Regions from separate parts of the Shewanella eurypsychrophilus genome, predicted to be linked through region 1. Evidence: predicted binding sites of a transcription regulator. Region 1 holds the regulator's gene; the other holds the start of a gene.

Region 1 (15,719 bases):
CTGGCCTGATTGGTACCGAGATCGCAATGGATTTGGCCAGTGCGGATAAGCGAGTGATATTAACCGACAGGGCAGAGGCACTATTACCGAGTCTGTTACCCGATTTTGTCTCTGCGCAACTTTATCAGTCTCTGGGCAATCAAGGGGTGTCGATAGAACTGGGCACCCAAGTTGAAAGTCTGCGACAGGCAGAAGAATCTATCGCCATCAGTCTTGAAAACGGTCATGACTATCGAGTGGATGCTGTGGTGTGCGCTGTGGGACTGCGGCCGAATATTCGTTTAGCGGCAGAAGCTGGACTGAAAACTAATCGTGGTATCGTGGTGGATCGTCAATTGCGCACTTCAGATCCTCATATTTTTGCGCTGGGGGATTGCGCCGAAATTGACGGCAATGTGCTGGCTTTTCTGCAGCCGATACTGATGAGTGCTAATGCGCTGGCAAAAACCTTACTCGGTCAGGCCAGTAATGTGGCGCTACCGCCTATGATGGTTAAGGTTAAGACTCCGCGTCTCCCCATGCAGTTAAGTGGTAATACCGCCAATGCCGATGCAAATTGGCAAGTGAGCGCAAGCAGGGAGGGAATGACGGCCAAAGCCTTCGATGAAGAGCAGCAGCTGATTGGTTTTGTGGTTACCGGCAGTCATATGAAGCAAGGGTTTTCCCTGTTGCGTGAGCTTCCGCCAACATTTTAATCAATACCAATCAGTATAAAGATGTGACCGCTCAGCGAGAGTTTAGCGCTTAAGAGGCAAGGCAACGAGTGAAGAGCATAGTTATTCTACGTTTAAGCTCGTTAACACAGCATCAGATGCGCTAAAACTCGCCTTTCAGGAGTGTTTTTGGCTGCCTACTTCTTCGTTGAATAGATTCACAAGGGAACACCATTCCATCACCTATTCACCTTGAATTAGTTTGCCAAAAATAACTCTGAGTAGCTCACTTTCTTATACTGATTGGTATAAACTCAGTTTTATGCCCAAGAAAAACCCCGGTATCAGAGATGACACTGGGGTTTTTAAATAAATATAGAGTCTGTTCAGGCTCTTTGTTTACTATGACTTTCTACGGCTGTTGACGTGTTGGCGCTAATACGATTTCACGTACACAAACATTCTGTGGCTGCTCGAAAGCAAATACAGCAGCATCAGCAACGGCTGTAGGTTCAATCACGCCACCCATAAACTCTTTCCACTCTTGGTAGCCCGCTTTAATCTCTTCATTCGTCGTATGGCTAAGCAGTGCCGTTTCAACCGCACCCGGTGCGATAGTCACCATACGTACATCGTCCATTGCCACTTCTTCACGGATATTTTCCGTTAAGGCATGAACGGCAAACTTAGTTGCACAATAAGCGGCATGGTTAGGGAAGGTTTTACGACCCGCAACAGAACTGATGTTAATGATGGTACCGGTTTTACGGGCTTTCATGCCAGCAAGAACAGCGTGAATACCGTTAAGTACACCCATGACGTTAACGTTTAGCATCTGGCTCCACTCTGCTGGATCTTGCACATCGGCAGCGCCGAGTAACATAAGACCAGCGTTATTGATTAGGCCGCCAACGGGTCCGAATTTTTCTTCAGCTGTCGCAATCGCTGCTTTCATTGCTGTTGCATCAGTCACATCAACACTAATACACAGTGCATTTTCAAGCTTCAATGCTTGCATTGGCTCAACACGACGAGCGAGTAAAAGTAGTGGGTGGCCTTTAGCGCTAAATGCTTGTGCCATTGCTGCACCGATACCAGAAGATGCGCCTGTAATTACGATAAGTTGTTTCATCTGTTTATGCCTTGTAACTGAGTAATAAGGGGGATCGGCGAATGTTTAAGCCGTTCATTTAAGTTGCATGCATTATAGAAGTAGAATCATTGTTGATATATGCCTTAAAAAGAACATGATTATTTCCAGGTGACTACAAATAAAGTAATCTAAGCTAAGCCAGTATTGAGTACGGGTCCTTTATCGAAATCTAGTCAGCAATTGATGAAAGACCAATTAATACTAATGATCGAAATGACTGTGATGAGAGCTGAGCATGGGTAAAAGTGATATAAATCTAGCGGATATTAAGGCGTTTAGCGTGATTGCTGAGCTGGGAAGTTTTACTCGGGCGGCAGAGAAGCTGGATTGCTCACGATCTCACCTTTCGAAGCAGCTGACGAATTTAGAAGCTTGCCTTGGGGTAACGCTGATCACCAGAACGACGCGGGCTCAGCGTCTGACCGAGCAGGGCTCAGCATTTTTTAATCGCTGTAGAGCTGCTTTAGACAGCATTGATCAGGCAGTGGAGATCGCTGTTGATAATGCTCAGAGACTACAGGGAAGCATCAAGATTAACTGTGTCGGTGGCTATCTTGGTGAAGAGGTGGTGGCGAGCTTAATTAATGATTTTATTTTAAAATATCCCGGGATCTCGGTGGAGTTAGATTTTAGCAGTCAGCGGGTCGATCTGCTGGTGGATCAGTTCGATCTGGTTTTCAGGATGGGTGAATTAGAAGATTCTGGGCTGGTGGCTCGTAAGCTGATGGACATTACCAATTTGACGTTAGCATCGCCTCAATATCTAGAAGCTAGAGGAGTGCCTGAAGATCCTAAATCGCTCAAGGCTCATCAATGCATTACCGGCTCAGTCAATAACTGGTCATTTTTCCATATCGACAACAAAGATCGCAAGCTAGATGTGCATATCAATGGTGCTTTTCGCTGTCGTAATGGCAGAGCAATGAAGCATAGCGCAATAGTGGGCAATGGTATCGTTAGGCTACCTAAGGTCTATTGTGCTGAGGAGATAAACAAGGGGCAATTGGTGTCAGTTTTCGATGATTGGCAAATAGCCGATACTCCCTTCTATCTTCTCTACCATAAAGATAAATACCAGCCTGCGTTATTAAGGGAGTTTGTCAGTTTTACTGCCGAGCATTTTAGGGATTACGTGTATTAGCATTTAATCAATAACAGATAAATATCAGCTGTTTAAAAAAGATCAAAATAAATACCCAATAGTGTTGGTTTTTTGAGCGTTTATCGTACACAATTCTGAATGTTGGACTATCTTTAAATTCGACTGTTTATTACATCTCTCTACATTCTTTAATGAACTTATTTCAGAGCGCTAGGCTGAATTTTATTGAGTAAAAGAGAAGGAGTAAACATCAGAAAATAAAAATAAAGATAAGGGCTGAATGGATGAAAATGCTCAAACTCGCACTCTGCTGTGCACTCTTACTTTCTTCGATACTCATTTCGTTGACGGCTATCGCGGGTCAGCAATATTATGAGGCTCGAAGCGATGCTATGGGCGGTGCTGGTGTGGCCTCTTCAAATCGTGAAGGTGCAGCATTTATCAATCCAGCTCTACTTGCTCTCCAAGCGCCTAAGTTCAATAATTTTGCCATGTTACTCCCCGTTGTAGGTGCCGATGGCGCCGATAGCGATCAGATGATCGATAAGTTTGATTCACTGCAAGACTCCTATGATGCTTTAGATGCTGCGATTAATGCGAGTGATGCTGTAGCAGTCGATCTCCATAGAGATGATCTCGTTAACGATCTGGGATCCTTAAAAGATAACAATGCCTATGTCAGTGCTGGCCTGGGCTTTTCAATCGTGCTGCCTACTCATAGAATGCCGATGGCAGTGTTTTATAAAAGCTATATTGATGCCATTGGAGTCGCTGCAATCGCTGAGTCTGATATCGATAGTCTTAATGCATTAGATCCCAATAATCCACCCGTACTCGCTGATTTAGATTCACAAGGAGCTGTGGTTGCCGGTGGGGTGTCGGATCTTGGTGTGGCGTTAAGTTTTCCACTATCTATCGTCAATATGCCTATTGCTATCGGTGTATCGCCTAAGTTTCAACGCATAGATACTTATAACTACGTGGTGAGTGCCAATAACTTTGATTCTAGTGATTTCGATGACTCGCAGTATCGCAATGACGATACGACATTTAATGTCGATGTGGGCATTGCGATGGAGCCGCTATCTGGCTTAACGGTCGGTTTGTCTGGACGCAACCTTATCAAGCAAAATGTTGAAACCATAGAGAGCCAGGGCCGAAAATATACCTACCAAGTTGAGCCTCTTTTTACTGCTGGTGTGGCTTATGACTGGGATAGTCTTACGCTAACTTCGGATATAGATCTTAATGATCATAAACGCTTTAAAGAGTTTAGTGGTACTCAGTATTGGCGTGTAGGAGGAGAGTTGAAGGCGACAGATTGGTTTGCACTGCGTCTAGGTTACCGCCATGACATGAAAGATAATACCGCTAACATCTACTCATTAGGCACTGGCTTTGAATTCGGGCGAGTATTTTATCTCGACTTAACTGGCATGCTAGGTAGCGACGATGCCATCGGCGGGGTTTTACAAACGTCATATCATTTTTAAGAGCAGTTTCGAGGGCGCGACTGCGTCGCTGCGAGGCCGCTTCGCTATGAGTTCGTAAACTCACTTCGAGAGCGGGAACAAGTTCCCTTCGAGTTCGCCAACAAGTTGGCTGCGAGCAAAGAGTAGCAGCCTTTGGCCTGTCTTTTCTCGCAGCAGCTTTGCTGCGTCCTCGCAGGGCGAAGCCCGCACTCGAAGGCCACAGGCCGTCCTCGCAGTGACGAAGTCACGTCCTCGCAGCAGCTTTGCTGCGTCCTCGTAGGGCGAAGCCCGAACTCGTACCTTCTCTTAGCCTAATTCCATTATCGACTTTGCCGCCAATACCGTCGCACAGATTGAACATAATATGAGTGTTGCTTTGCGAGTCCTATCTTTATCAATTCGTCCAACCAGTCTTCCTGCTACTAAGTAACCTAAAATTACAGAGGGTAGCAGCATTAGCGATAGCCAGAGGTGCTTAATACTCAGTAAGCCAGTGATTGCCAGAATAGCTAGAGCTATCATGGAGCTGAAGATAAAGAAAGCCGATAAGGCGGCTCTAAACTGACGGGCATCTTTTCCTGAAAGGAGAATTGCCAGTGGTGGGCCACCGATAGCGGCGATATTGCCAAATACACCAGATATTATGCCTGCGCCAAATAGGCTCTTACGATTCACGGCTATGTTGAGCTTCAGCAAACTCAATATGACTGCCGTGGCAACAATACCCGATATAGCCAGCCCAAGAATGGCTTGTGGTGCATATATCAATAACCCTGCACCGATAAACCCTCCAGGTATTCGCCCAAGTAACGCATATTGCAAGCCATTAAACTCAAGGGCGCCTCGCTCTCGAAATAGGGTCAACAAGGAGATAGAGAAACCCATCATGATAACGGGGGCAGGCACCAATTCAGGATCGACAATATACAGTAGGGGAGAGGCGACGATGGCTAAACCGAAACCGATAAGGCTCTGTGTCAACGCGCCGCAGAAGATGATAAGGGAGGCTAGCGCTAGTGTCGTCGGATCTATCATTGCAAACACGGCGATTTCTCTCAATATTGGGCGATGTCTTGCTAAAACAACTAAGGATCGCATGGCGATCCTTAGTATATGACTGGTAAAGCGTTAAGTGAGTAGGGTTACTCTACATCTTCCCATTCGATACCCATCTGATCCATCAAGCGCTTCACTTCGGCTGGAATGGTATCTGGTTTATCTTTAGATAGATCATCATCGTTAGGCAGAGGTTGGCCTGTGTAAGCATGCAAAAATGCCTCACATAACAGCTCGCTGTTAGTGGCGTGACGCAGGTTATTGACCTGACGGCGGGTGCGTTCGTCGGTAAGAACCTTAAGTACCTTCAAGGGAATAGACACAGTAATTTTCTTTACTTGTTCATTCTTCTTGCCGTGTTCAGCATATGGGCTGATGTAATCGCCATTCCACTCAGTCATTGACTCACCTGTAAATTCAAAATTCGGGGCAGATTTTAACCCTTTAAATTGTGCAGTCAAATTATTGCCTCTTATTTATGACAATTGCAAATAGATTTCTACAAGTTTGGACGTCTAAACGGCTATAACTGGTTGACGCTGGCCTTTCGCTTAGGTACATTTAGACGTCCAGACATCTCTTTCCACTTTTTGTGGTCAGTATGGTGTTCAGTAAATAGTTTAGGAGTAGTAGATGACCGAACGTAAGTTAGCCACAATTGCAGTGCGCCAAGGGATTGAGTCCGATACCCAACATGGTGCCGTGGTGCCCCCTATCTATTTATCTACTAACTACTCCTTCGATGGGCATAAGAATCCCAGAGACTTTGATTACAGCCGCTCAGGTAATCCTACCCGTTCGATTTTAGGTGATGCGATTGCCGGACTCGAAAAAGGGGCGACAGGGGTTGTGACTTGCACAGGTATGGCAGCAATCACATTGGTGACCAGCTTGCTTGGCCCTGATGATCTGCTCGTGGTACCCCATGATTGTTATGGTGGTAGCTACCGTCTGTTTACCAACTTAGCCAAAAAAGGGGCCTTTAAGCTAGCCGTTGTCGATCAGACTGACAATAAAGCGCTTAATGCTGCGATAGCGCAAAAACCTAAGATGGTCTGGCTGGAAACGCCCTCTAACCCTCTGCTAAGAGTGGTTGATATCGAAGAGATCGCTAAAGCCTGTAAGGCCGTCGATGCGTTAGTTGTGGTAGATAATACCTTCCTGTCACCTATTCTGCAGCAGCCCTTGCTACTGGGCGCCGATATTGTTATTCACTCCACCACTAAATACATCAATGGTCACAGCGATGTGGTTGGTGGCGCCGTAGTAGCCAAAGATGCAGAACTCGGCGAGTTGCTTCACTGGTGGTCAAATACCTTAGGGCTGACGGGGTCGGCGTTTGATAGCTATCTGACCCTTCGCGGTATTCGCACCTTAGCGGTGCGTATTCGTGAGCATCAAGCCAATGCTCAGCGTGTTTTAGCTGTGTTAACTAACAGCAATGCGGTCGATAAGGTGTATTATCCAGGTCTTGCCGATCACCCTGGCCATGAGATTGCCGCTAAGCAGCAAAGAGGCTTCGGTGCCATGATCAGCTTCGAGCTTAAAGGTGGAGAAGATGAGCTGGTAGCATTTCTTGACAAATTATCTGTGTTTTCTGTCGCAGAAAGTTTAGGTGGGGTAGAGAGTTTAGTCGCGGTTCCTGCGACAATGACTCACAGAGCTATGGAGCCAGAGGCTCGAGCAGAAGCTGGGGTTAAAGAGACCCTAATCCGTCTTTCAGTGGGTATCGAAGATGCCGACGATTTAGTTGCCGATATTGAAGCTGGACTTGCCGCAGCGGCAAGTTGTTAATTTCGGTAGATAGGAGTTAAAGATGGCGCGTTGTCATTTGCATAAATTTGGTGGTTCTAGCTTAGCGGATGCAGATTGCTACCGCCGTGTTGCTCATATCCTTCTCACTCACGGCAATAGCGATGATCTCGTCGTTGTATCGGCTGCGGGTAAGAGCACTAATTTTCTTTATAAGCTACTAGAACTCAAAGACACTAAGCAGTTGTGGCAAGAAGAGCTACAAGTGCTGATTAGCTTTCAACAGAATCTGATCGAACAGTTGCTCTCTAATGAGCAAGCAAGAAGCTTAAGGGAACGCTTATCTATTGATAAATATCAATTAATTAGTTTGTTCTCATTAGATATTCTTAATGAATATAAACGCAGTGAAGTGGTGAGCTTCGGCGAGCGTTGGTCTGCGCGTTTACTCGCGGCCTTATTGAGAGAGTCTGGTGTTGCGGCGTCGGATATTGATGCAAGAAGCTTATTGATTGCCGATGAAGGTGCCGTTCCTCAAATCAGGCTCGATGAATCCCGCGAACGCGTACAGGCATCAGTTGCGAATCACCCTAATGAGCGTTTGATTATCACAGGCTTTATCTGTGCAAACAGGCACGGTGAGACCTTGCTATTGGGTCGTAACGGCTCAGATTACAGTGCAACCTTGATTGCCAGCTTAGCCGATATTGAACGTGTGACTATCTGGACCGATGTTGAAGGTGTCTTTAATGCCGATCCGAACAAGATTAACGATGCTAAGCTGCTTAAGAGTCTCTCTTTAGATGAGGCTAACCGTTTAGCACACTTAGGCTCACCAGTACTGCATAACCGCTCACTACAGCCATTATTTGATACCCAAGTGAGTCTGGCAGTACGTTCAAGCTATGCATCTCACACTGACTTTACGCTCATCGCGCCTAAGAGTTCTCAAGCTAGCGCGCCAGTGGTGACAAACCTTCCGAGTGTGTCGCTATTTACCTTCAGAATTGCCAGTGATATTGCAAATCTAGCAGACTTGCTCGAAGAGGCGGGTCTGTTGCCGCTTGCTCATTGGAAGCTGGCACATAATTGCGTCGAACTTGCCTTTACTCACGAGAATCAGAAACAGGTTCAAGCAATTTTAGAAACCGAAGCGCTGGGGATCTCAGACTTAAGTCAGAGAGATGATTTAGGCTTAGTGGCGTTAGTGAGCGCCGATGCAGGGCTTTATCGACGCGGCTTTGCCCGATTGTTAAGTCGTGATGCCAGACCGCTATTTAAAGATGGCTTAAGTTTGGTGACCTTAGTACCAACATCGCAAGTCAATTTACTCACTCAGAAGGTGCATCGTCGCTGCGCTGGACCGCGTAAGCGCATCGGTGTGTTGTTATTGGGTATTGGTAATATTGGTGAGGCCTGGATCGATCTGTTTAGCCGAGCTTGCGTCGCGTTAAATAAAGAGTTAGAAGCCAGCGTTGAGCTAGTAGGGCTACTTAGCTCTAAGAAGGCTTTGTTAAAAGAAGAAGGTATCGAGCTAGATTCTTGGAAAGAGGTATTTGAGCAACAGGCTACACCTTGGTTATATGATCATATGTTTGAGCAGTTACAAGCGCTCGATTGTGATGAGATCATCGCCTTAGATATCAGTGCCAGTGCCGATTTGACTCTGCAATACCCTGAGTTTTTCTCTCGTGGGATCCATGTGGTTAGTGCGAACAAGCTAGCGGGATCTGGTCCTTTGGCTTTTTATCGTGAACTTAAACAGCAACTGGGTAATCGCAGACTGTTCTGGCGCTATAATGCGAGTTGTGGGGCAGGTTTACCTGTGCAGCACGCGCTTAATGACCTACATAACAGCGGTGACACCATTGAGGCTGTTGGCGGGATCTTCTCGGGAACCTTATGCTGGTTGTTTGAGAAATATGACGCTAAAAAACCTTTCTCTGAACTGGTGTTAGAAGCCAAGGGCTTAGGGATCACTGAGCCAGATCCTCGTGATGATCTTTCCGGTCGTGATATGCAGCGTAAGTTGCTTATTCTGGCTCGCGAGATAGGTCATGAGATAGAGCTTGAAGATATCGAGCTTAACTCATTAGTGCCTGCGGACTTAGCCGATATTCCATTAGATCAGTTCTTAAGCCGGATCTCAGAACTTGATGGACAGATGCTGCAACAGTTTCAAGCCGCAGCAGAGCAAAACAAGGTATTGAGATATGTCGCTGGGCTTGATGTTGTCGATGGGCAACTAAAAGCCGCTGTCGGTATCGAGTGGGTCGATTGTGAGCATGCCTATGCCAATCTGACCCCAGGCGATAATGTGTTTGTGATCCGTAGTGTCTTTTATCAGGACAACCCTTTGATTATCAGAGGGCCAGGTGCAGGACGAGAAGTGACTGCAGCGGCTGTGCAATCAGATCTTGCGCAGATTTGTCGGGATTTGGTGCAGGAATAAAGCAGGACGCTGCGCTTCGAGTTCGTTCGCAGGCTCACTGCGAGAGCGCTGCGCTACGAGAACGGGAACAAGTTCCCTTCGAGTTCGCCAACAAGTTGGCTACGAGATAAAAGCCAAATCTTGTCCTCGCAGGAACGAAGTTCCGTCCTCGAAGGCGTTTCTCAGCCGTTCTCGCAGCTGCTTTTCTTCGAGTATGTTCGCAGGCTCACTGCGAGAGCGCTGCGCTACGAGAACGGGAACAAGTTCCCTTCGAGTTCGCCAACAAGTTGGCTACGAGATAAAAGCCAAATCTTGTCCTCGCAGGGCGAAGCCCGTCCTCGGAGGCGCTTTCCAGCCGAACTCGCAGTGACGAAGTCACGTTCTCGTAGCAGCTTTTTTTCAAGCTGGCTGCGAGTAAGATCAAAAGCTTTTAAGCTTCTGACTTTTCTTTTCCTCGTAGTCGCAAAGCGACGTACTCGGAGGTGCTTTCTGCCGTTCTCGGAGGGCGAAGCCCGTACTCGAAGGCGTTTCATAGCCGAACTCGCATCCTCGCATCCTCGCAGTGACGAAGTCACGTCCTCGCAGCAGCTTCGCTGCGTCCTCTAGCGACAGCGTCGCGTCTTCATTATATCTTATTAATATTTAGTCCCCTGTTTGCTATTGACTTCAATCTCATTTTCTCTAGTATGGACATATAGACGTCCAAACGTCTAAAAAGATTTGTACTAGGTATCTTATACAGTAGGTATCCATTACCGCTAGTGCGAGCGTTTAGATAGCTAATTTGTAAAGTGTCGTAAAGGGATAAGAAATGGGTTTTCATCATGCACAACATGCAACATCACTAAACCAGAGCTTGGCTGAGCTGAATGGTGATATTAACGTTTCTTTTGAATTTTTCCCTCCTGCTTCACCTGAGATGGAAAAGATCCTCTGGAATTCAGTTAGACGACTAGAGCCGCTCAATCCAAAATTTGTTTCTGTCACTTACGGTGCTAACTCTGGCGTTCGTGACCGTACCCATGGGGTTATTGAGCGTATTCAGAAAGAGACTGATCTGGTTGCTGCGCCGCACCTGACATTAGTCGACGCAAGTGATGAGGAGCTAAAAGAGCTTGCTAAACATTACTGGAACACTGGTATTCGCGATATTGTTGCGCTTCGTGGCGATCTGCCCGAGGGTAGCCCGAGGCCGACTCGTTTCGCTAATGACTTAGTACGTCTACTACGCTCAGTCGCCGACTTTGATATCTCAGTGGCTGCCTATCCCGAAGTGCATCCTGATGCGAGAAATGCCCAGGCAGATCTGATTAATCTAAAGAAGAAGATCGATGCAGGTGCTAACCGTGCAATTACCCAGTTTTTCTTCGATGTAGAGTCTTACTTAAGGTTCCGCGATCGTTGTGTTGCTGCAGGTATTGATGTCGAAATTGTCCCAGGTATTCTTCCGGTAACTAACTTTAAGCAACTTAAGCGCTTTGCTGGCATGACTAACGTCTCTATTCCTAGCTGGTTACACAAACAGTTCGAAGGCTTAGATGATGATCCGGCCACTCGTCAGATGGTAGGTGCTAACGTAGCTATCGACATGGTTAAGGTGTTGTCCCGCGAAGGCGTAAAAGATTTCCACTTTTATACCCTTAACCGTGCTGAGTTAACTTATGCCATTTGTCACACCTTAGGCGTACGTCCTGGGCGATAAATTTTAGCCGCTAGGTTATAAACCTATAAAGTGACAATTCGAATGCCCACTCTTTTGAGTGGGCATTTTTGTCTGGAATTAGATATTTATCGAAACTTCATGTTAGTTTTAGATCAAGCAAACATTTATACCGATTGGTATTAGGTATTAGATATTTAGGGAAGAATGTCATGAGAATTCTAGTCGTACTCATTTTATCTGGATGCATTACGGCGTGTAGCGGGGTTAGGTTCCAATCGAATATCAGCCCTGATTTAGCTGAACATGCTCAAAGCGTTGCGAACGCTGATAAAGTTGTCGAATACAGTGTGGAGGAGATCCAGCGCTATCAAGCAAGGGATTTAGGGCTATTAGTTGCTTCTTCATGTCAGCAAGAACTGCTCTCAGCTAAACCTTCCAAGTATTCTATTAAGCGCGACCTTAAATATCAGACTCAGAACTTAGGTGGCAATGGATTTGTCATCATGGAATGCAGTAATGATAGGTATGCTGGTTGTTATGCTTATTTGGAGTGTAGAGCGCTAGCCTATGACGTTGATTATGGCAGTCGTTAACTTGGGTTAAAATAGAATGATACAAGTAAAACATAGATACAAAGCGAGCTGTCACTGTGGTGAAGTTGTGCTTAAATTAACCTTACCCGAAGGCTTAGTGGACCCTCGTCGATGTGATTGTTCTATGTGTAGGCGTCGTGGGACAATAGTCGCTTCAGTCCCCTTAGCTGATCTTGAAGTGGTTAAAGGGCAAGAGTTACTCACTCTTTATCAGTTTAATACTCATAGCGCTAAACACTTTTTCTGCTCAAAATGTGGGATTTACACCCATCATCAAAGACGCTCTAATCCCCACCATTATGCATTTAATGTGGCTTGCTTAGATGGTGACGATCCCTTCTCACTGCATCAACTACTGAAAGAAGGCGTTACGTTAAAAGATGGGGTTAATCATCCAAGTGACACACCTACTTATGACTAACTCAAGAGCAATTCATGAGTGAAACATGTGTACTAATGAATAAATAAGTGAATAAAGAAGTGAATAAAAAACCGGATAAACAAATGGATAGCCAGGCTCAGTGCCCCTTGTGTCAAAGAGCTAATGGCTGCGCTGTTAATCAGGGTGGGAGCATTAGTGAGTGTTGGTGCAGTGAGGTCTCTTTCCCTTCTAGAGAGCAGATCCCAGAATCTCAACTCGCTAATAACACCTGTATTTGTAGAACCTGCATTGAAAAACTCAAGCAGGAGGAGCTGTTAGGTATCAAACGTATTGATTGATACCTGTGTCTACTTTACTGGGGTCATATAAAACTTACAGCTTAATAGACCGCCGAAGAGATAAGATTTACCCCACGCTGAAAACAACCATCTGTCAGTCTTTTATGCGCAATACCGTGAAGCATGAAGGAGATATTATAGCGATTGCCTTTCACTGGCAGTTTACTGATGACAGCTCCTCTTACGATATAGCTTTCGGTATGGGTAGCGACATCCTTCTTGCGTTCAATCGCTGTCACCTTATAAACCGTGGTGTCTAGCTTTTCATCACCATCAACGACCATCGCCATCTGCCCAGGCTTGACCTGTTTCCAGTCTTCGTTCATTGCGTCGATGGCTTGATTATCATCAAGATCAAAGATGATAGGGTCGCTCAATACCTCTTGGTTACTGTCCGTTTTATCCTCTGTTTCACCGTAGGCTCTTTTGTAGTCGCGGCCTTTTAAGTTATTAAAGTAGATCATTTGTGTCTCGAGATAGATTAGCTATGCTTTAATAAAACATAAAGATATACATCTGTATAGCCTGTTTTTGTAAAACACTGCTTTGAAGTGTCAGTGAACGTAAGCATTAGTTTAGTTTTCAGCTATATATCTGGCGTGAAAATGTTCGATGATAAGAGGTACTGCTGACTGTCATGAAAGAGCTTGTTGTGAAAGAAGTGGCCTTGAAAGACAAGAGCTGCCATCGAATCGGTTTACTGGTCTTTGTGGCGATATTTCTTTGCGGGTTAAGCTCGTGTCAATTTAGCCGTGAGCAGCGGATGAAAGAATCATACTCCGTGCTAGTGCTACTTGCTCATCCAGATGATGAGACTTGGGTTTCGGGAACATTGGCTAAATTGGCCGATAGAGGGCTTGAGGTTATTCCTGTTTATGCGACCTCAGGAGGTAAGGGAAGTGATCGTTTAGATCTGGGATTATCAGGTACTAAACTGGCTAAGATGAGGGAGCTTGAAGCCATTAAGGCATGCCAAGTGCTAGGTGTGAGCCCGCCTATCTTCTTGCGCTTTGCTGATGGCAAGTTAACCCATCTTCAATCTCAGCTATCTAATAAATTTAAAGTGATTGTCGAGCGAGTGAACCCGGCATGGGTCATATCATTTATGCAAGGTGGGATCACTGGTAATCGAGATCATAGAATAGTGAGTAAACTGATCACACGAGATCACTCTACCCGTGCTGTCTATTTTGGGCTATCCGATACCCGAGCAAGGTCTTTGAGCCATGCAGCACAGAAGTTTGACTTCAATTACTCTGTCACGGCGCCGGTTGATGATAATGAGGTAACTCATCGAGTCGATGTATCTCAATACACCCATTTACGTATTCAGGCTATGTCTCAGCATATAAGCCAATTTCCGCCTGTTATGATAAATGCATTTACAGATTTTGTTAGTGCTTCATCTTTTGAAGAGTTAGTAGTGTCAGATGATGTAGAGAACCCTAAAGCGTTAGAAAAATATCTAGATTGACACAGCTTTACCTTTTTTTACCTCCTTAGCTATTTCTCTAATGTGACTGATATACAGCGTGCGATAGCTTTCGGCGGTGATATTTCAATTTCCATGAGCGCCGGTGACTGTATTGTTCAAGCCAATGATATCCCTAACCATGACTTTAATGATGCGGAGGCAAGCTTTGCCACTAATGTGTCAGAACAAGACTCTAACTATGTGCTAACGAGCCAACCTCAGCAGGCGCAGAATAGTACAGCTTTAAACCTAGGAGTGACCAATGCTGTGATGCTCAATGGGGTGGTGATCGATCTGTTAGCGGCGGCCTGTTATGGCGTAGGTAACGAGCCATTAGGGCTGGAGAAGATAGGTTGTGGCCAAGATCAGAGTGATAACCCTTGGCGTTACGACCCTATGTCAGCGCTAAATAACTTTGGCACAGATGCACATAATGCTCATGTGCAACCTGATGGCACCTATCACTATCATGGCAGCCCTATGGCTATGTATGATCTGGACTGTGAAGCCACAGGCGAGGCATCACCTGTCATCGGTTTTGCCGCCGATGGCTTCCCAGTATTTGGCCCCTGCTTTCAAGAGCCTCAGAGCAGTTTAGTGCGTAAAGCAGAGTCAAGTTTTGTGCTCAAAGGTGATGGCACAGCAAGACAAGCGGTGAACGGTTATACAACGCCAGTTGCAGGTGTGGGTGGCATCGTCAGTAACAATTACGATGGCCAGTTTAGGGGGGATTATGAGTTTTTATCGGGGCAAGGCGATCTTGATGAGTGTAACGGTATGACTATCGATGGCCAGTATGGCTATTACATTACTGATAGTTATCCTTGGGTGCTTAACTGTTACCAAGGTGAGCTGGATGACTCTTTTAGTAAGATGGGGCCAGCATTAACCAACCTGCTGCACAGCCATTAGCTCTTGATTACAGCCATGAGCTTTTGATAGTCGCTGCGCGAGAAAACTCACGCAGCGACGATGAAGTTTCTAGTTAGTTATTGATTGCTCAAGTCGATCATTGCCTGAGTGATGTCGCCGGCAAGATTGGGGTCATCGAGCTTAATGCTAACCGGTTTGCCATTTTCAATTAGGTCGTAGAAGTTGACATTAAAGCGGGTAAACACATCGCCCCACGTATATTCTAAGAAAGTGGTTCCTGTCTCTAGGCTCTGACTGATGGTCCACTCGGTGGCATACTCTGTCATTTTACCGTCGACGATTCTGTTAGGTGCATCATGGGGCACCTTGACGACAGTGGCCTGTAACTTCATCAGGCCATTAATGGTGCTTTGAGGCTCGGTTAAATGCGATAGAAAGTAACGGGCATGCAGGTATCTTTGCTCCGGACTTACGTTACCTTTTTCACCTATGATGCTTTTACCATCAGATGATTGTAACGCTTGCTTGGCCCAGACCTTATCCCAATTATCTATGTGTGCTTTTACGCTAGGTTGATTGGTCATCACTTTAGCGTCATCACCGGTATACACATTCACACCTTCAGGATCTAGCTCTATGATGGCGCGATCGCCAGACTTGTCCGTCACAGTCCAATGAAACTTTGGCGCGATAGGCAGCCCAGGAAGCTCGACTAAGGTGGATTTTATCTGTTCAATATTGGCGATGACCTCCTTTACACTGGCAAAGTTAGTCGCT
Region 2 (15,719 bases), 2.3 Mb from region 1:
TATTGAGCTTTAGGATACGATGGCCTTCATCTTCAAGGCGTCGTGCTTCCTTGTGTACCGGGCCTCTGATGTCATAACAGACACTATCTAGCTTATTTGACTTGATTATTGGTCGCACTCTCTAACCTCTAAATTTCGTAATAGCAGTGTGAAAAACGAAAACCGCATAAAGTCTATGGACAATAACTAATTAAGGGGAAGTTGAGAAGTCATTTCAGTCTTAAATGGGGAAAATAGACAAAACAGATGCAGTGATAAAATTCAATCGTTAACATTAAACTATACCTTGTTAGTGTTTAATTCTTCTTGTTGCTAATTTTGTGGTGCTATATGCTGCGGCGATTATTGGGGCAATAAAAAAGCCAGCATTGAAATGCTGGCTTTAATCACATATTGAGCTCACTTATTCATACATACATTTTTTACAAAGTAGAATGAGAGGCTATACGCGTTTCTTGAATTCGTGTGTACGAGTATCAATCTCGATAAAATCGCCCGTTTTAACGAAATCTGCAACGGTAAGTGTGAACTCGGTACCCAAAAGAGTGGCAGGCTTCATGACTTTACCTGAAGTGTCACCGCGAGCCGATGGCTCTGTGTAACCCACTTCACGAGCAACCGTTGTTGGCAGCTCAACAGAGATAGCTTTACCTTCATAGAAAGTAACCTGAACGATATCTTCCATACCGTCAACGATATAGTTAAGTGCATCGCCGACATTTTCGGCTTCAACATCGTATGGGTTGAACTCTTCATCCATGAATACATACATAGGATCAGCATAGTAAGAGTAGGTACAATCTAAACGATCTAAGATGATATCTTCAATCTTATCTTCGGCCTTAAATGCAGTTTCAGTGCCTGAGCCAGTAAGTAGGTTCTTTATCTTCATCTTAACGACTGCAGAGCCGCGTCCTGAATTGTGAAAATCAGTTTTTAAAACGACCATAGGATCTTTACCCACCATGATCACATTTCCGACGCGGATTTCCTGAGCTGTTTTCATTTATTCAATTCCTAATATTCACAGACAATTTGTTTCAGCGCAGAATACTAGCCTTTTTTGACAAATTGCACTAGTCGTGTGGCCAAATCTGCGTCATTAATTGCGTCTACTGGCCAGTTTTTTATATGCGACTGCATTTCTGTAGCTGAATAATCCATTTCCTGCCATTTTGAAGCGGTTGATTCTGCATCATCTTGATTAAAAGCGACATTCAGCGCGGTCCAGGTTTTCGCTGTCTGTTGCTCTAGATGCTTGCAATAGCGTTGTGTAAATGCACTGAGCTTATCCAAATGGATATCATTTTCTTGCGCATAAATATGCCAGATAAAGGGCCGCATTGCCCATTGTGCTCTGATAAATGAGTCTTCGCCGCGGACAATATTAAAATCACAGCTCCAAAGTAAGCGGTCATAGGTATCTTGATCTGTCATCGGCAAGATATGTATGGTTAATGCACCAAGCGTAAATGTCATCCCTGGCGCTAAGCTATCTATTGGCAGTAATGCACTCAGGCTATTTAAGCTTCTACCCATAGGGATCAATGCATGAACGGGCTTAATTGATTGTTGCCATAGTTGGCACAAGCTCTGTAGGGCGGGGGACTCATAACTGAAGACGCTAATGAGCGTATCATCCTGTTTTACCCCCTCGATTGACAATGAGGCTAACAGGTTTTCGCGGTTTTCTGCTGATGCTTGCCATTGGGTTACCTCTGCTAATAAATGATGTTCGCAGAGTAGTCCACCACTTTTGGGTGAGAAGCCTGGAAAGAAAAAATGTTTTGCAATGGCATTACTCTGTAGAGACGGTAAACCATGACAATCATCTATCCAAGATTCTGCACTTAAGTACTCTAAGTTAATCCAAGTTGGCGGTGTGTTAATCTGTTCTAGCTGGCTTAAAATCGCTTGGGGTAATTCACAGGCGAATGCTTCGATAAGTACCAGACCAGGCTGCCAGTTTATTGGTAGTGGGTGAGTCCAATGGATAATCGTCACACCTTGGTGGCATTGCACTGGAGTTTGAGGGCATAGCTTAGGCAAGATATGAGAGAAGCTGTGTAAGTCATCGACCCAAAGGTTAACCTCGATATTGAAATCGTCAGCAAGCTGTTTAGCCAGACGCCATGTGACACCAATATCACCGTAATTATCGATAACAGTACAAAATATGTCCCAGTGCGAGCTAGGTTGCTGCTTTTGTTGAGAGCCTGATTGAGAAGTTGGGAAAGTCATAAAGAAAGCTCACGTAGTTAAAGAATGAAGGTACCTGCTAATTTCAGGTAAGAGCCCTAACTAAGGGGAGATGTCGATAGTATACAGCAGAAAGATATCAAGACTTCATGGCATGAAATTAACGCTCATCCCAGTACTCTATACAATAAGAAGGACATGTCTGTGTCCAGACACTAGGTCAGTTTTTAATGACCTCCACGGATGGAGGAAATGTCGTTTGAATGTCGGGAACATTAACGACCGTCCTTGTACTCTTTATAAAAAGAGCGACATAAATGTTCCAGACATTAAAAAGCGGCGCTATTGCTAGTCGCCGCTTTTGCATAAATCAGAAGAATTAATCGCCTAATTCAGCAAGACACATCTCTTCATAAATCTGTTTAACCCAAGCGTCAACACGCTCTTCAGTTAATTCAGGTTGTCTGTCTTCATCAATACCAAGACCAACGAAGTGTTTCTCATCTTCTGTCAGGCCTTTAGACGCTTCGAAATCGTAACTTTCGACTGGCCAGTGACCAATAACGATACCACCACGGCCTTCAACGATTTCGTTGACCATACCCATGGCATCAAGGAAGTATTCAGCATAATCTTCTTGATCACCACATCCGAAGATGGCTATCAATTTATCTTCGAAGTTAATCTGCTCGAGATCTGGGAAGAAATCATCCCAATCACATTGAGCTTCACCGTAATACCAAGTTGGGATCCCGAAAATGAGCAGATCATATTCTTGAATCTGCTCTTTGGTACTCTTGGCAATGTCTTTCACCTCAACCATTTTCTTACCCAGTTTCTTCTGGATCATTTTGGCTACGGCTTCAGTGTTACCTGTATCGCTACCGAAAAAAAGACCTACAGTTGCCATTGTCTTTCCTTTATCTAATTCGCTGTAATGTTATCGTCAACAAAAGCGTTAGGCCGAAACCTGCTTTTGCAATATTAATTCGATTAATTGGCTGCGGCTGATATTACTGGCCAAAGCTTTTTCATTCAAGGCGTCATACAAATCTTGTGACACCTTTAACTCTATTCGTTTTAATCCATTCGCTTTATCGCGTTGGATCTGATTTCGCTTATTAATTTTGAGCTGCTGATCTCTAGGTAGTGGGTTACTACGAGGACGACCGCGACGCTTTTCTGTTGCGAATAGATCGATTGTGGTTCTGTCTGAAGTTTCTTTTGCCATTGGATCTGTCTTTAACCTATGCCTGTACCTTCCCAGGACATCTGTATTACACCTTTTGCTATAAACCCGGCACAACCGAGGAATAATACTAACCAAACGATATAGCGGCCCAATTTAGGGACTTTGCCCTGCTTTAGCACGTCATGAATAGCCATACCGATAAAGAAAAAAACCGCTGCAAAGAATAGGTTTAAACCTACTGCTTCAATTTGTTCCATATACTGAGATAACATAAATCGCTTCCTCAGGCCAAAAAGAGGCGAGAATATAGCATAGTTAAACTATGTCCGCTATAAAGTTCAAAGTTAAACATGCAGATTTACTTATTATGTTTATTGATAAAATCACAGACAATTCGATTGAAAATAGTTGGCTTTTGAGCGTGTAGCCAATGGCCAGCTCCCTCAATCGTCTTCGCTTGTACACGAGGAAATTGTTTTAATATGGCTTCACGGTGTTCTGCTGTGACGTAATCAGAGTCGCCTCCACGAATGAACAAGGTCGGTTTTTTATACTGTAAGTATGCGTCCGTAGCCAAATTGTTATGCCAACCGATCAGATCTGCATAGCATTCTTTGAGGCCATTAAGGTTCATTTTCCAAGTGAAACCCTGTTGAGTACGGTTGAGATTTTTTAATAAAAATTGGGCAGTCCCTTCATCAATGTCTGCTTGAATGAGTTGATGTAACGCTTCTGAACGATTTGAAAGACGGGTTAAGTCGATATTTTCTAAACCTGCGAATACTTTTTGATGTCTTTCGTCATAACTGACTGGAGCAATATCAGCGGCAATTAAGCTTAATACTCTTTCGGGAGCACTTAATGCGGTAGCCATCGCTATCTTCCCTCCCATTGAGTGACCTAGGATATGCGCGCCTGGTAGACCCAGCTCATCCATAAGGTCTAATACAGCCCTTGCTAGATGTGGGTAATCCATCTGTTGCCAATGGGGGCTGAGTCCATGGTTGGGTACATCCACCCTGATGACTTGATGTTGCAGTTCTAGGCTCTTGCCAAGCGCCTTTAAATTATCTAAATTTCCGAAAAGACCATGAATTAAGATCACTGCAGATCCTTGGCCAGAAGAGATGTAATGCATGGAATGTCCCGTAAACCGTTTTAATATTGTCACTCGTGGCTTAATTGTGCCTGTAAAGGTCATATCTTGACAAGAATACTCAGGTATCAAAGCAATGTTTGCTGGCTTTTTGAGCAAACATCAAAACTTTTGTGCTTCTAAAGCCGATCTAAGCAAATTTTAGCTTATTGCCACTTTATTAGAAGGCTATAGATGACATACACTTGCATTAGATCGTTAATCATCGGGATCTGTCCATTTATGAAGGTTTATATAAATGATTAATGCGAACGGTAAATTAATTAATTTCACTTAAGGAAGATTAAGGTCATGAAATATATCGAGGTCGATGAAGAGCTGTATCGCCATATTGCAGGTAAAACAGAACGAATTGGTGAAAGTGCTTCAGATATCCTACGCCGTTTGCTTGGACTTGATGTTGAATCTGTTAATCACTATGCCCCTGAAACGATCAGTCATCCGAGTATGGAGTCAGTTGAAGCGCCAGCTAAAGCTCAAGACGTTGTAGTCATTAATACTGATTTATCTGAGTGTATTAATAAAGATGAGCTAGCAGGGCAGAAAGGCGCCGTCGGTCGTTTCCTCTTTATCTTAGAAGCGGTTTACCGTGCAGCGCCAGAACAGTTTTCTCAGGTATTGCAGATCCAAGGGCGCGACAGGCTCTATTTTGCGACATCAAAAGACTCTTTGCTTAAAGCAAGCAAGTCTGCAAACCCCAAAGAGATAGGCACAAGTGGTTTCTGGGTCACTACCAACAATAATACCGCTAAGAAAAGGACTATTTTGACGGAAGTCCTACAACAGTACGGTACAGTAGAAGCCCAAATAGAGACAATAACAAACAATTTGTAATCGTCTAGACTAATTGTAATACGATACGACTAAGCTGAAATCATCACTGTATGAGTTCGGCTTTTTTTATCTGTAGACCATTTTTGTATATAAGGAAACGAGTGTGAGTATTCATGAGCGAGCAGGACAGATTGCACACCAAGAGGATTTGGTGAATATTCCCAAGTTGATGAGCCATTACTTTGCCATCAGCCCCGATGTATCTATCAATGAACAGAGAGTGTGCTTTGGCACATCAGGTCATCGTGGAAGCTCGTTAAAAGCCAGTTTCAATCAAGATCATATCTTGGCTATCACCCAAGCTGTGATCGACTATAGAACAAGTGTTGGTATCTGCGGCCCTCTGATTCTGGGTATTGATACACATGCGTTATCTCAAGCGGCATTTGTGAGTGCTATTGAAGTTTTAGTGGCCAATGATATTCACGTTATCATTCATAAAGAAGATGGTTTCACCCCTACACCAGTCGTGTCACACGCCATCATAATGTTGAATCAAGCCCCTAAGGACGGTCATACAGGGCTAGCTGATGGTCTGATTGTTACACCTTCACATAATCCACCTCAGGATGGAGGCATTAAATATAATCCTCCTCATGGTGGACCCGCCGAAGGTGAGATAACAAAATTGATTGAAGATAAAGCGAATGCTTATCTCAAAGACAATCTGCAGGGGGTTAACCGCATTGAGTTTGCCCAGGCAATCGAGTCTTCATTGGTCAATGCTCAAGATTTAATTACTCCCTATGTTGATGACTTAGCATCTGTTGTTGATATGAAAGCCATTGCTGATGCCGGAATTTCAATGGGGGTAGACCCACTAGGAGGCTCTGGTATTCACTATTGGAAACCCATTGCAGAGCGTTATGGACTGGATATCACGCTAGTGAATAACAGTATCGATCCCAGCTTTAGTTTTATGCCTCTTGATAAAGATGGCAAAATTAGAATGGACTGCTCCTCTCCATACGCGATGACGGGTCTATTAAAGCAACAAGATAAATTTGATCTTTGCGTCGGTAATGATCCCGATTACGATCGACATGGGATCGTGTGTCCAGGCTTTGGCTTAATGAATCCTAATCATTTTCTCGCGGTCGCCATTGATTATTTAGTGACTCATAGACCCCAATGGTCAGACAGTTTAATTATTGGCAAGACATTAGTATCGAGTGCGATGATAGATAAAGTCTGCCAGCAACATGGCAAGCAGATGAGCGAAGTGCCGGTAGGTTTTAAATGGTTTGTTGATGGTCTTGCTAATGCCACACTGGCTTTTGGTGGCGAAGAGAGCGCTGGCGCCGCCTTTTTACGCCGTGATGGTACGACTTGGTGTACCGATAAAGACGGATTTATTTTAGCGCTACTTGCTGCTGAAATACTGGCTGTTACAGGTAAGAGTCCGGCTCAAAGATACCAGGAGCTGGTAACTTTACACGGTGAGAGTTTCTATAAGCGTGTTGACAGTCCGGTAGAAGCAGATAAAAAAGCCAGGTTTACCGAGGTGCTTAAGCAAGAAGTGAACTCAGAGACATTAGGAACAGAGGTTCTTGCTGGCGAGGTAATACTTAGCGTGTTGACCAAGGCACCCGGTAATCAGGCTAATATTGGCGGGATAAAAGTTGTCACCAACAATGCTTGGTTTGCCGCTCGACCATCTGGTACTGAAGCACTGTTTAAGATATACGGCGAAAGTTTTATCAGCCAAGAGCATCTTGAGCAAGTGATTAATGAGGCTCAATCGATTATAGATAGGATACTATCCTAAAATGAATAAGTACCTAGTTGCTTAGTTGCTTAGTTGCCTAGGTTTTAGGATCTAGATCCTAGGTACTTCATTAAAAGCTTATGTGGCAGCTAGGTAAATTATTCTTGAGTAAATAATTCTGGTGGTACTCTTCAGCACAATTAAAAACCAGAGCAGGGACTATCTCAGTGACTATCTGTTTTTCTCCCCACTTACCACTGTTAGCGAGGTGTAATTTAGCGTGTTCTGCAATGAGCTGTTGTTGTTCATTATGAAAAAAAACTGCACTTCTATATTGATTGCCTATATCGTCACCTTGACGATTTAAGGTCGTTGGATTGTGGTTCTGCCAAAATATATCCAATAAGGCATCAAAAGATACTCGCGTTTCATCATATTCAACCTGCACCACTTCTGCATGGCCAGTTTCACCAGCTTTAACCTCTTGGTAACTCTTGAGTGCATCATTGCCACCCATATAGCCGCAACGAGTTTGCTTGACACCTGAGATCTGATTAAAAAAATATTCCACACCCCAAAAACAGCCTGCGCCAAATGTTGCTATTGCCATAGTTACCTCATTATTACTACTAAATTACTATCAAAACGAATTTTATAATCTTGTCTATTACCAGATGCATTGTTACTAGATATCCGTCTGGATGGCTAGACGTCTTCATTGTGAGCTTTCTGAAAATAATATGCAACAGAGAAAGTTAAAAAGCGTAAAGATATTATTTGATGAGCTGATAAATAGCTGACGTGTAGGTTAAGTGGTACTATTCTGGTTAATAGATTTTCGTAAAAAATTAAAGGATCTTACTCAGATACGCACCAGAAAGAGTGCCATTAGGTAATAAGAATAATTAAGGAGAATTTTGTGCTACAAGCGCTAATCAAGTCACAAGACTTTTTGAAGTTTACATTAGACAACCCACAGTATTTTGAAGAGGGTGGTACTTTCTCTATTGGTGAACATACGCAAGTCGAAGTATGGGATACAGGTGTGATTGTGTTCGAACCAAGGAGCATTGCTGCTGGTTCGAGTGAGCATAAGGATATCGTTCTCTCTTGTGCTGTACACGGTAATGAAACCGCGCCGATAGAACTTTGTAATGCCTTGATCAAAGAACTCTTACAAGAAAAGATCATTGCAAAACAAAGAGTATTATTCTTATTTGGTAATCCGCCAGCCATCATTAATGGTACCCGCTTTATCGAGGAAAACCTTAATCGTCTATTTAACGGTGCCCACTCGGCTGGCGAAGGGTTAACCAATCCAGAACGGATCCGCGCTAAGAAATTAGAGCAATATGTTGATACGTTTTTCAGCACTAAAAGTAAGCCTATGCAGCGGATCCATTATGATCTTCATACGGCTATTCGTGCCTCTAAACATGAAAAGTTCGCGATCTACCCATACCGGCCTGGGCGTCAGTACAGTGCTGAGCAGATCATGTTTCTGGAAGCTTGCGGCATAGACACAGTGTTATTTCATCATGAACCCACCACGACGTTCAGTTATTACTCTTCAAAGAATTATCAAGCCGATGCATTTACCATCGAGTTGGGTAAAGTCTTACCCTTCGGCAAAAATGATATGACTCGATTTATTGCCTTGAAAGAGATGCTAAATCGTTTAATTACCGATGCACCACTAGGTTTGAATAAATTTGATGAGACTCAAGTTAACCTTTATCAGGTATGCCGTGCGATCAATAAAGGCTTCGATGATTTTGAATTTACCTTTGCCAATGATGTTGAGAACTTCACCGCATTCCCGAGAGGTTACATTTTAGCAAAAGAGGGAGGCATGGATATCAAGGTTGAGCACGATGTCGAGGCTATTGTTTTCCCTAATGCCAAAGTCCCCGTAGGACAAAGAACCGTTTTATGTTTAAAACCTGCCAGCACTGATAACATCGCCTAGTTGGCGTGTTTTCCAAGCGGGTTGTAAAGCTAAACATACGCATTAAGCAATCGTTAGTTTTTGATAAGCCGTTTAGAACGGTTGCTTGCACGTTTACGTTAACGTAATGTCCTTCCCGCGTATTACAACAAATGCTGATCGGCTCGACAGAGAGATCAACACAGAATAAAGCACTCAGCTGATAAGAGAATAGTATGAGCAACGCAACAAGCGATAATGACACTGTCCACCGCGTCAGTTTTTTAAATAAGGGATCGGTTAACATCCCCATCCTTAGAGTATTGCAAGCAGACGGTACCGTATACGAAGAAGCAGTACTGCCAGCCATTGATGAAGCACTCGCTCATCGAATTTACGATACTTGTGTTTTCACCCGTGTGCTAGATGAGCGCATGCTTGGGGCACAAAGACAGGGCCGGATCAGTTTTTACATGACCTGCACCGGTGAAGAAGCATCAATCATAGGCAGTACCGCTTCATTAGACGATGAAGATGTTATCTTAGCTCAGTATCGTGAACATGCAGCCATTCGCTATCGTGGTTTCACTACTGAACAGTTTATGAATCAATTATTCAGTAATGAAGAGGATTTGGGTAAAGGCCGACAGATGCCGATCCATTACGGCAGTGCTGAGCTTAATTACCAAACCATTTCATCACCGCTAGCGACACAAATTCCCCAGGCAACAGGTGTCGGTTACAGTTTTAAGATGCAAGGTAAGCGCAATATCGCCATCTGTTATTTCGGTGAAGGTGCTGCATCTGAAGGAGATTTCCATGCAGGCTTAAATATGGCTGCTGTGCTGAATTCACCGACTATATTTTTCTGTCGCAACAATGGCTACGCTATTTCTACTCCGACGACTGAGCAGTTTGCCGGTAACGGTATCGCCAGTCGTGGTCCCGGTTATGGCATGCACACTATTCGTGTTGATGGAAACGACATGCTTGCGGTCCTTGCTGCAACTCAACAGGCTCGCGCTTACGCCGTTGAAAATAATAAGCCGGTACTCATCGAAGCAATGACATATCGCCTCGGTGCACACTCATCTTCCGATGACCCATCGGGTTATCGCTCAAAAGATGAAGAAGCTAAATGGCAGCAGCATGATCCAGTCAAACGTTTCAAGCTTTGGATGATCAACAAAGGTTGGTTAACTGAAAAGCAAGATATTGAAATGTACGATAAATATCGTAAAGAAGTGCTAAAAGAGCTTAAGCTTGCCGAAAAGCGTCCACTGTGTATGCTCGACACCTTAATTGAAGATGTGTATGACACGCCTACACCTCGTTTAAAGCAACAGTTAAAGTCGTTAAAAAAACACATCAAGAAATACCCAGATTCCTATCCAAATAGCAAAGGGAGACTCTAAGCCGTGGCTAAGATTAATATGTTACAAGCCATCAACGACGCCCTGAGTACTGCGCTGGAAACAGATGACAAGTCAGTGCTATTTGGTGAAGATGTGGGGCATTTCGGTGGTGTATTTCGTGCGACGTCCGGTTTACTGGAAAAGTTTGGTAATGAACGCTGTTTCAATACGCCTCTTACCGAACAGGGGATTGCAGGGTTCGCTAATGGCTTAGCCTCTAATGGCATGACTGCTATTGCTGAAATCCAATTTGCCGATTACATTTTTCCTGCAATCGATCAGATCATCAACGAAACGGCAAAATTCAGATATCGCAGTGGTAATGAGTTTAACGTCGGTGGTGTCACGTTTAGAACGCCTTATGGCGGTGGGATAGCAGGGGGGCATTATCACTCTCAGTCCCCAGAGGCTTATTTTACCCAAACAGCCGGTCTAAAGGTCGTTGTGCCCCGTAATGCATATCAAGCAAAGGGACTGTTACTTGCTTCGATTCGTGACAATAACCCCGTCATTTTCTTTGAACCAAAACGCTTGTATCGTGCCAATGTCGGTGAAGTCCCTGATGAAGACTATGAGATTGAGTTGGGTAAAGCTGAAGTGGTAACAGAAGGGACTGATATCACTTTACTTGCCTGGGGTGCTCAGATGGAGATCATCGAAAATGCTGCTGATATGGCGGCGAAGAAAGGCATCTCATGTGAAGTCATTGACTTAAGAACGCTTGCACCTTGGGATATGGATACCGTAGCGGCTTCGGTGAAAAAAACCGGTCGCTTATTGATAAACCATGAAGCACCATTCACAGGTGGTTTTGCAGGTGAAATTGCAGCAACGATACAAGAGGAGTGTTTCCTTCATCTTGAATCTCCAATTTCCCGAGTTTGTGGACTCGATACACCATACCCTTTAATCCATGAGAAAGAATATATGCCTGACGCGCTGAAGACATTCGAAGCGATTAAAGCATCGGTTAACTTTTAGGAGTCAGGCATGATTAAAGAATTTATTCTTCCCGATATCGGGGAAGGGGTTGTAGAGTGTGAGCTCGTTGAATGGCTGGTGAGTGAAGGCGATATAGTGACTGAAGATCAGCCCATTGCCGATGTGATGACAGATAAGGCGTTGGTCCAAATACCAGCACCCCATGGCGGTGTCATCAAAAAACTTCACTATGCGAAGGGCGAGATAGCCAAAGTGCATGCTCCTTTATATTCGGTTGATATCAATGGTTCATCACAGTTAGATGCAAGTGATGATATTGAAATTGATGATTCAGTAGCAAGTGAGCATGATTTCAATGAAAAAAATTCAATGCAAAAAAATGCTGATATAGGCATCACAACAGCAGTGAGCCATCTGCAAGTCGAGGAGTTTTTACTTCCCGATATTGGTGAGGGTATTGTCGAGTGTGAGCTGGTTGAATGGCTCGTTAATGAAGGTGATATTGTCATTGAAGATCAACCTATCGCAGACGTGATGACCGATAAAGCTCTGGTACAAATCCCGGCTATTAAGGCGGGTAAGATAGTCAAACTACATTATCGTAAGGGGCAGTTGGCGAAAGTTCATCAGCCATTGTTTGCGGTTGAAGTTGAGTCCGAAGAGGTGGAACAAACTCAATCAACTAAAGTAGATATAGCATCTTTGAGTTCAAGTGATAGCGCAACAAGTGAACCTGTCGCTCAAGGTAAAGCACTTGCTAGCCCAGCTGTAAGACGCATGGCAAGAGCACTAGATATCGATATTGCCGCAGTGAAAGGCTCTGGTAAAAATGGTCGTGTATATAAAGACGATATCGAGCTTCATCAGTCGGGCAAAGTCTCTAATGTTAAACTTGTCAGTTCAGCAAGTGATGTCAGCCAAGTCAGTAAGCCTGTTGTAGCGCAAGAAGCGACAGCACAGAGCCAAGATAGAGTCGAACCCATTCGTGGCGTGCAGGCTGTGATGGCCAAAATGATGACTGACTCAGTGTCGACCATTCCTCATTTTACCTATTGTGAAGAGATTGACCTCACTGAGCTTGTGTTGCTACGCGAAAGCATGAAGAAGAAGTACTCAAGTGATGAGCTTAAGCTTACCATGATGCCATTCTTTATGAAGTCACTCTCATTAGCGATTAAACAATTCCCAGTGATCAATAGCCGAGTGAATGCCGATTGTACCGAGTTGACCTACCTTTCAAGTCACAACATAGGTATGGCTGTCGATTCTAAAGTGGGTTTGCTGGTACCTAATGTTAAAGATGTGCAGGATAAGTCGATACTCGAGATAGCCAGAGAGATCACGCGTCTCACAACTGCTGCTCGAAGCGGTCGTGTGAGTCCAAATGATCTAAAACAAGGCAGTGTCTCTATTTCGAATATCGGTGCGCTCGGTGGGACCGTGGCTACCCCAATCATCAATAAGCCTGAAGTGGCTATTGTAGCATTAGGCAAGTTGCAAACCTTACCCAGGTTCAATACTGATGGTGAAGTCGAAGCCAGAAAAATCATGCAGGTAAGTTGGTCAGGCGATCACCGTGTTATTGATGGCGGCACAATCGCACGCTTCTGTAATCTATGGAAACTGTATCTTGAGCAACCTCAAGAGATGTTACTTGCAATGCAATAACCTTAATTTACCCTTCGGTTTGATTAAAAGAGCGCATTTGCGCTCTTTTTTACGAGCTACTGCTCATTTTTAGTTAATTTTTCAATCATATTTACGTATAATCTCGCTAATAAGAAATCCGCCTTGGTTTAAAGATGAGTCAGTCAGCCCCACAAATTGCAGATATTCAGTATCCTTTTCCACCTAAACCGCTTCCATTATCCGAGATCGAAAAAGGCAAATACAAGGCCCGTATTAAGCTGCTTTTAATCGAAAAAAATGCAGTGCTAGTGGCTCATTATTATACCGATCCTGAGATCCAAGCGTTAGCAGAAGAAACGGGTGGCTGCGTTTCAGACTCCTTAGAAATGGCTAGGTTTGGGCGTGATCATCCGGCGAAAACCTTGATTGTTGCGGGTGTTAAATTTATGGGGGAAACCTCAAAAATACTTAGCCCGGAAAAAACTGTACTCATGCCGACGTTAGAGGCAACTTGCTCTCTGGATATCGGTTGCCCCATCGATACCTTCAGTGATTTCTGTGATGCTCATCCAGACCATACCGTGGTTGTATATGCCAATACCTCCGCTGCCGTTAAAGCACGTGCTGATTGGGTGGTTACATCGAGTATTGCACTGGAGATCGTTGAGCATCTCGATAGTGAAGGAAAAAAAATCATCTGGGGTCCAGATCGCCACTTAGGCAGCTATATCGCTAAGCAAACGGGTGCTGAAATGCTGATGTGGCAAGGTGATTGTATTGTTCACGACGAATTTAAAGCGAAAGCTTTACGCGAATTAAAACTGTTACACCCTAATGCTGCTGTCTTGGTTCACCCCGAATCACCAGCCAGTGTTGTTGAACTCGCCGATGCAGTCGGCTCTACTAGCCAGCTGATCAAATCTGCGCAGCAGATGGAAAATGACACATTTATCGTGGCGACTGATAGAGGCATCTTCTATAAGATGCAACAAGCTGCGCCAGATAAATTATTAATTGAAGCACCAACGGGTGGCAACGGAGCAACCTGTAAAAGTTGTGCACATTGTCCTTGGATGGCGATGAATGGACTGCAAGCTATCGAGTCATCATTAATGGCTATCGACACCAGCGAGCATGAAATCTTTGTTGATGACGATTTACGTGAAGGTGCGCTGATCCCACTCAACCGTATGCTTAATTTTGCTGCTGAACTCAATATGAAAGTCAAAGGTAACGCGTAAGCGCTTCACTTAAAAGAAATGATACAAACTTTGACCTAAGTCACGCCTTATTTGATGTAGAATAAGAAAGCTCTCAATTTGAGGGCTTTTTGTCATTTTATGGTTCAGTAAGTTATAGGGACTAACTACACTCTAGCCATAATATTCTAATTAGATCGTTTAAGGATATCGCTTATGAAAATTCGATGGATCGAAAATCTTACAATAAAAAATAAACTGCTTATTGTTATCTTACCGCCCATTTTGGGTTGCATTATTTTTGGCCTTTCCATTGTGTATAACCAGTTTCAACTTAGCCAAAGTTTAGCTAAAGTCGAAGTGTTGAGTGAATTGGCAGGTGTGAACAGTGCACTTGTTCATGAGTTGCAAAAAGAGCGCGGAATGAGCGCAGGCTTTCTTAGTGCACAAGGACAAGCGTTTATAAGTCAGCTGCCAGCTCAAAGAAGTCTTACCGATAAACAGATCCGGACATTCAAATCTTTTATCTCTACTCACGATTTACCCTCAGTGTTTACTTATCAATTATCCGAGGTTAATAACGGACTCTCACGCCTAAATTCAATAAGAAATAGCGTAGACAAGTTATCAATTACAATTGCTGACGAAGTAAAGTTTTATAGCAAACTTAATAGGGAGCTATTGAGCATTGTCGATCAAACTGCGCACGAGGGAGGCAGTCAGACGATCGCAATACAAGCTGCATCGTTTAGTGCATTTCTACAAATGAAAGAGCGAGCAGGTTTAGAGCGTGCGGTATTGAGTTCAATGTTTGGACAACAAGATATCAACTCACAGAGATTCGTTAAATTTGTGACACTCGTATCAGAGCAAAATAGCTATCAAGAGCGGTTTATTGCCTTAGCGGATGATGAAGTGAAGCAAGATTATCAAGGTTTGCAAAATTCAAAACCCGTCACCGATGTCAATGTGCTGCGACAGGTGGTTTTCGATCAAAATGCGCAATCTATACAAATGCAGAGTGCAGAAAATTGGTTTTCTCAGTCAACTAAGCGTATTGAATTACTGAGTCAATTTGAACAATCTCTAGCCAAATCTTTAATGGGGCAAACACAAAAGCAATTATCAGCCTCTAACCGCTTAATGTATAGCATAGTGCTGCTGATGTTAGTGTCGGGCGTTTTCGTTTTTGGCGTGTCGATTTTGGTCGGCAGATATATGCATCGAACTCTGCATCATATGCATACCACAGTCACTAAGGCACAAACCAACTTTGACTTAAGTCTACGAGTACAGACACATACCAGCGATGAGTTAGGCCAGCTTGGCACGGCATTTAACCTGATGATGATAGACTTTGAGCATGTCATTTTAAAGGTCAGAGACAATACCACCAGTCTATTACTGGCATCAGAGAAAATGGATACATGTGCCACCTTAATGCAGAAAGATGTTGCCATAGGGCACAGCGAGTCAGAGCAAGTTGCATCGGCAATGACCGAAATGAGTGCCACAGTT

What was found. The regulator MetJ, encoded in region 1, represses methionine synthesis genes. The targets are predictions, from matches to a motif close to TAGACGTCTAGACGTCTA.
Region 2: msrA (peptide-methionine (S)-S-oxide reductase MsrA) is a predicted target of MetJ. The motif match lies at 7,788-7,805, and genes of this name have one in related genera.

What each region holds. Positions count from the first base shown of each region.
Region 1 is NZ_CP045503.2:731,807-747,525, forward strand. It holds gene norW (NADH:flavorubredoxin reductase NorW) at 1-695, shown strand, start outside; gene FM038_RS02960 (SDR family oxidoreductase) at 1,066-1,785, opposite strand; gene FM038_RS02965 (LysR family transcriptional regulator) at 2,042-2,947, shown strand; gene FM038_RS02970 (conjugal transfer protein TraF) at 3,193-4,401, shown strand; gene FM038_RS02975 (sulfite exporter TauE/SafE family protein) at 4,687-5,424, opposite strand; gene metJ (met regulon transcriptional regulator MetJ) at 5,523-5,837, opposite strand; gene metB (cystathionine gamma-synthase) at 6,070-7,230, shown strand; gene FM038_RS02990 (bifunctional aspartate kinase/homoserine dehydrogenase II) at 7,253-9,640, shown strand; gene metF (methylenetetrahydrofolate reductase) at 10,431-11,321, shown strand; gene FM038_RS03000 (hypothetical protein) at 11,492-11,875, shown strand; gene FM038_RS03005 (GFA family protein) at 11,892-12,296, shown strand; gene FM038_RS03010 (cysteine-rich CWC family protein) at 12,344-12,595, shown strand; gene FM038_RS03015 (hypothetical protein) at 12,637-13,059, opposite strand; gene FM038_RS03020 (PIG-L deacetylase family protein) at 13,359-14,069, shown strand; gene FM038_RS03025 (YHYH protein) at 14,112-14,981, shown strand; gene FM038_RS03030 (linear amide C-N hydrolase) at 15,059-15,719, opposite strand, start outside.
Region 2 is NZ_CP045503.2:2,985,833-3,001,551, reverse strand. It holds gene FM038_RS12685 (pyridoxal phosphate-dependent aminotransferase) at 1-118, opposite strand, end outside; gene efp (elongation factor P) at 443-1,006, opposite strand; gene earP (elongation factor P maturation arginine rhamnosyltransferase EarP) at 1,054-2,241, opposite strand; gene fldA (flavodoxin FldA) at 2,579-3,109, opposite strand; gene ybfE (LexA regulated protein) at 3,158-3,430, opposite strand; gene FM038_RS12660 (DUF2788 domain-containing protein) at 3,442-3,663, opposite strand; gene FM038_RS12655 (alpha/beta fold hydrolase) at 3,750-4,529, opposite strand; gene seqA (replication initiation negative regulator SeqA) at 4,839-5,381, shown strand; gene pgm (phosphoglucomutase (alpha-D-glucose-1,6-bisphosphate-dependent)) at 5,485-7,149, shown strand; gene msrA (peptide-methionine (S)-S-oxide reductase MsrA) at 7,220-7,699, opposite strand; gene astE (succinylglutamate desuccinylase) at 8,009-9,058, shown strand; gene FM038_RS12630 (thiamine pyrophosphate-dependent dehydrogenase E1 component subunit alpha) at 9,253-10,431, shown strand; gene FM038_RS12625 (alpha-ketoacid dehydrogenase subunit beta) at 10,435-11,412, shown strand; gene FM038_RS12620 (dihydrolipoyllysine-residue acetyltransferase) at 11,422-13,041, shown strand; gene nadA (quinolinate synthase NadA) at 13,176-14,243, shown strand; gene FM038_RS12610 (methyl-accepting chemotaxis protein) at 14,418-15,719, shown strand, end outside.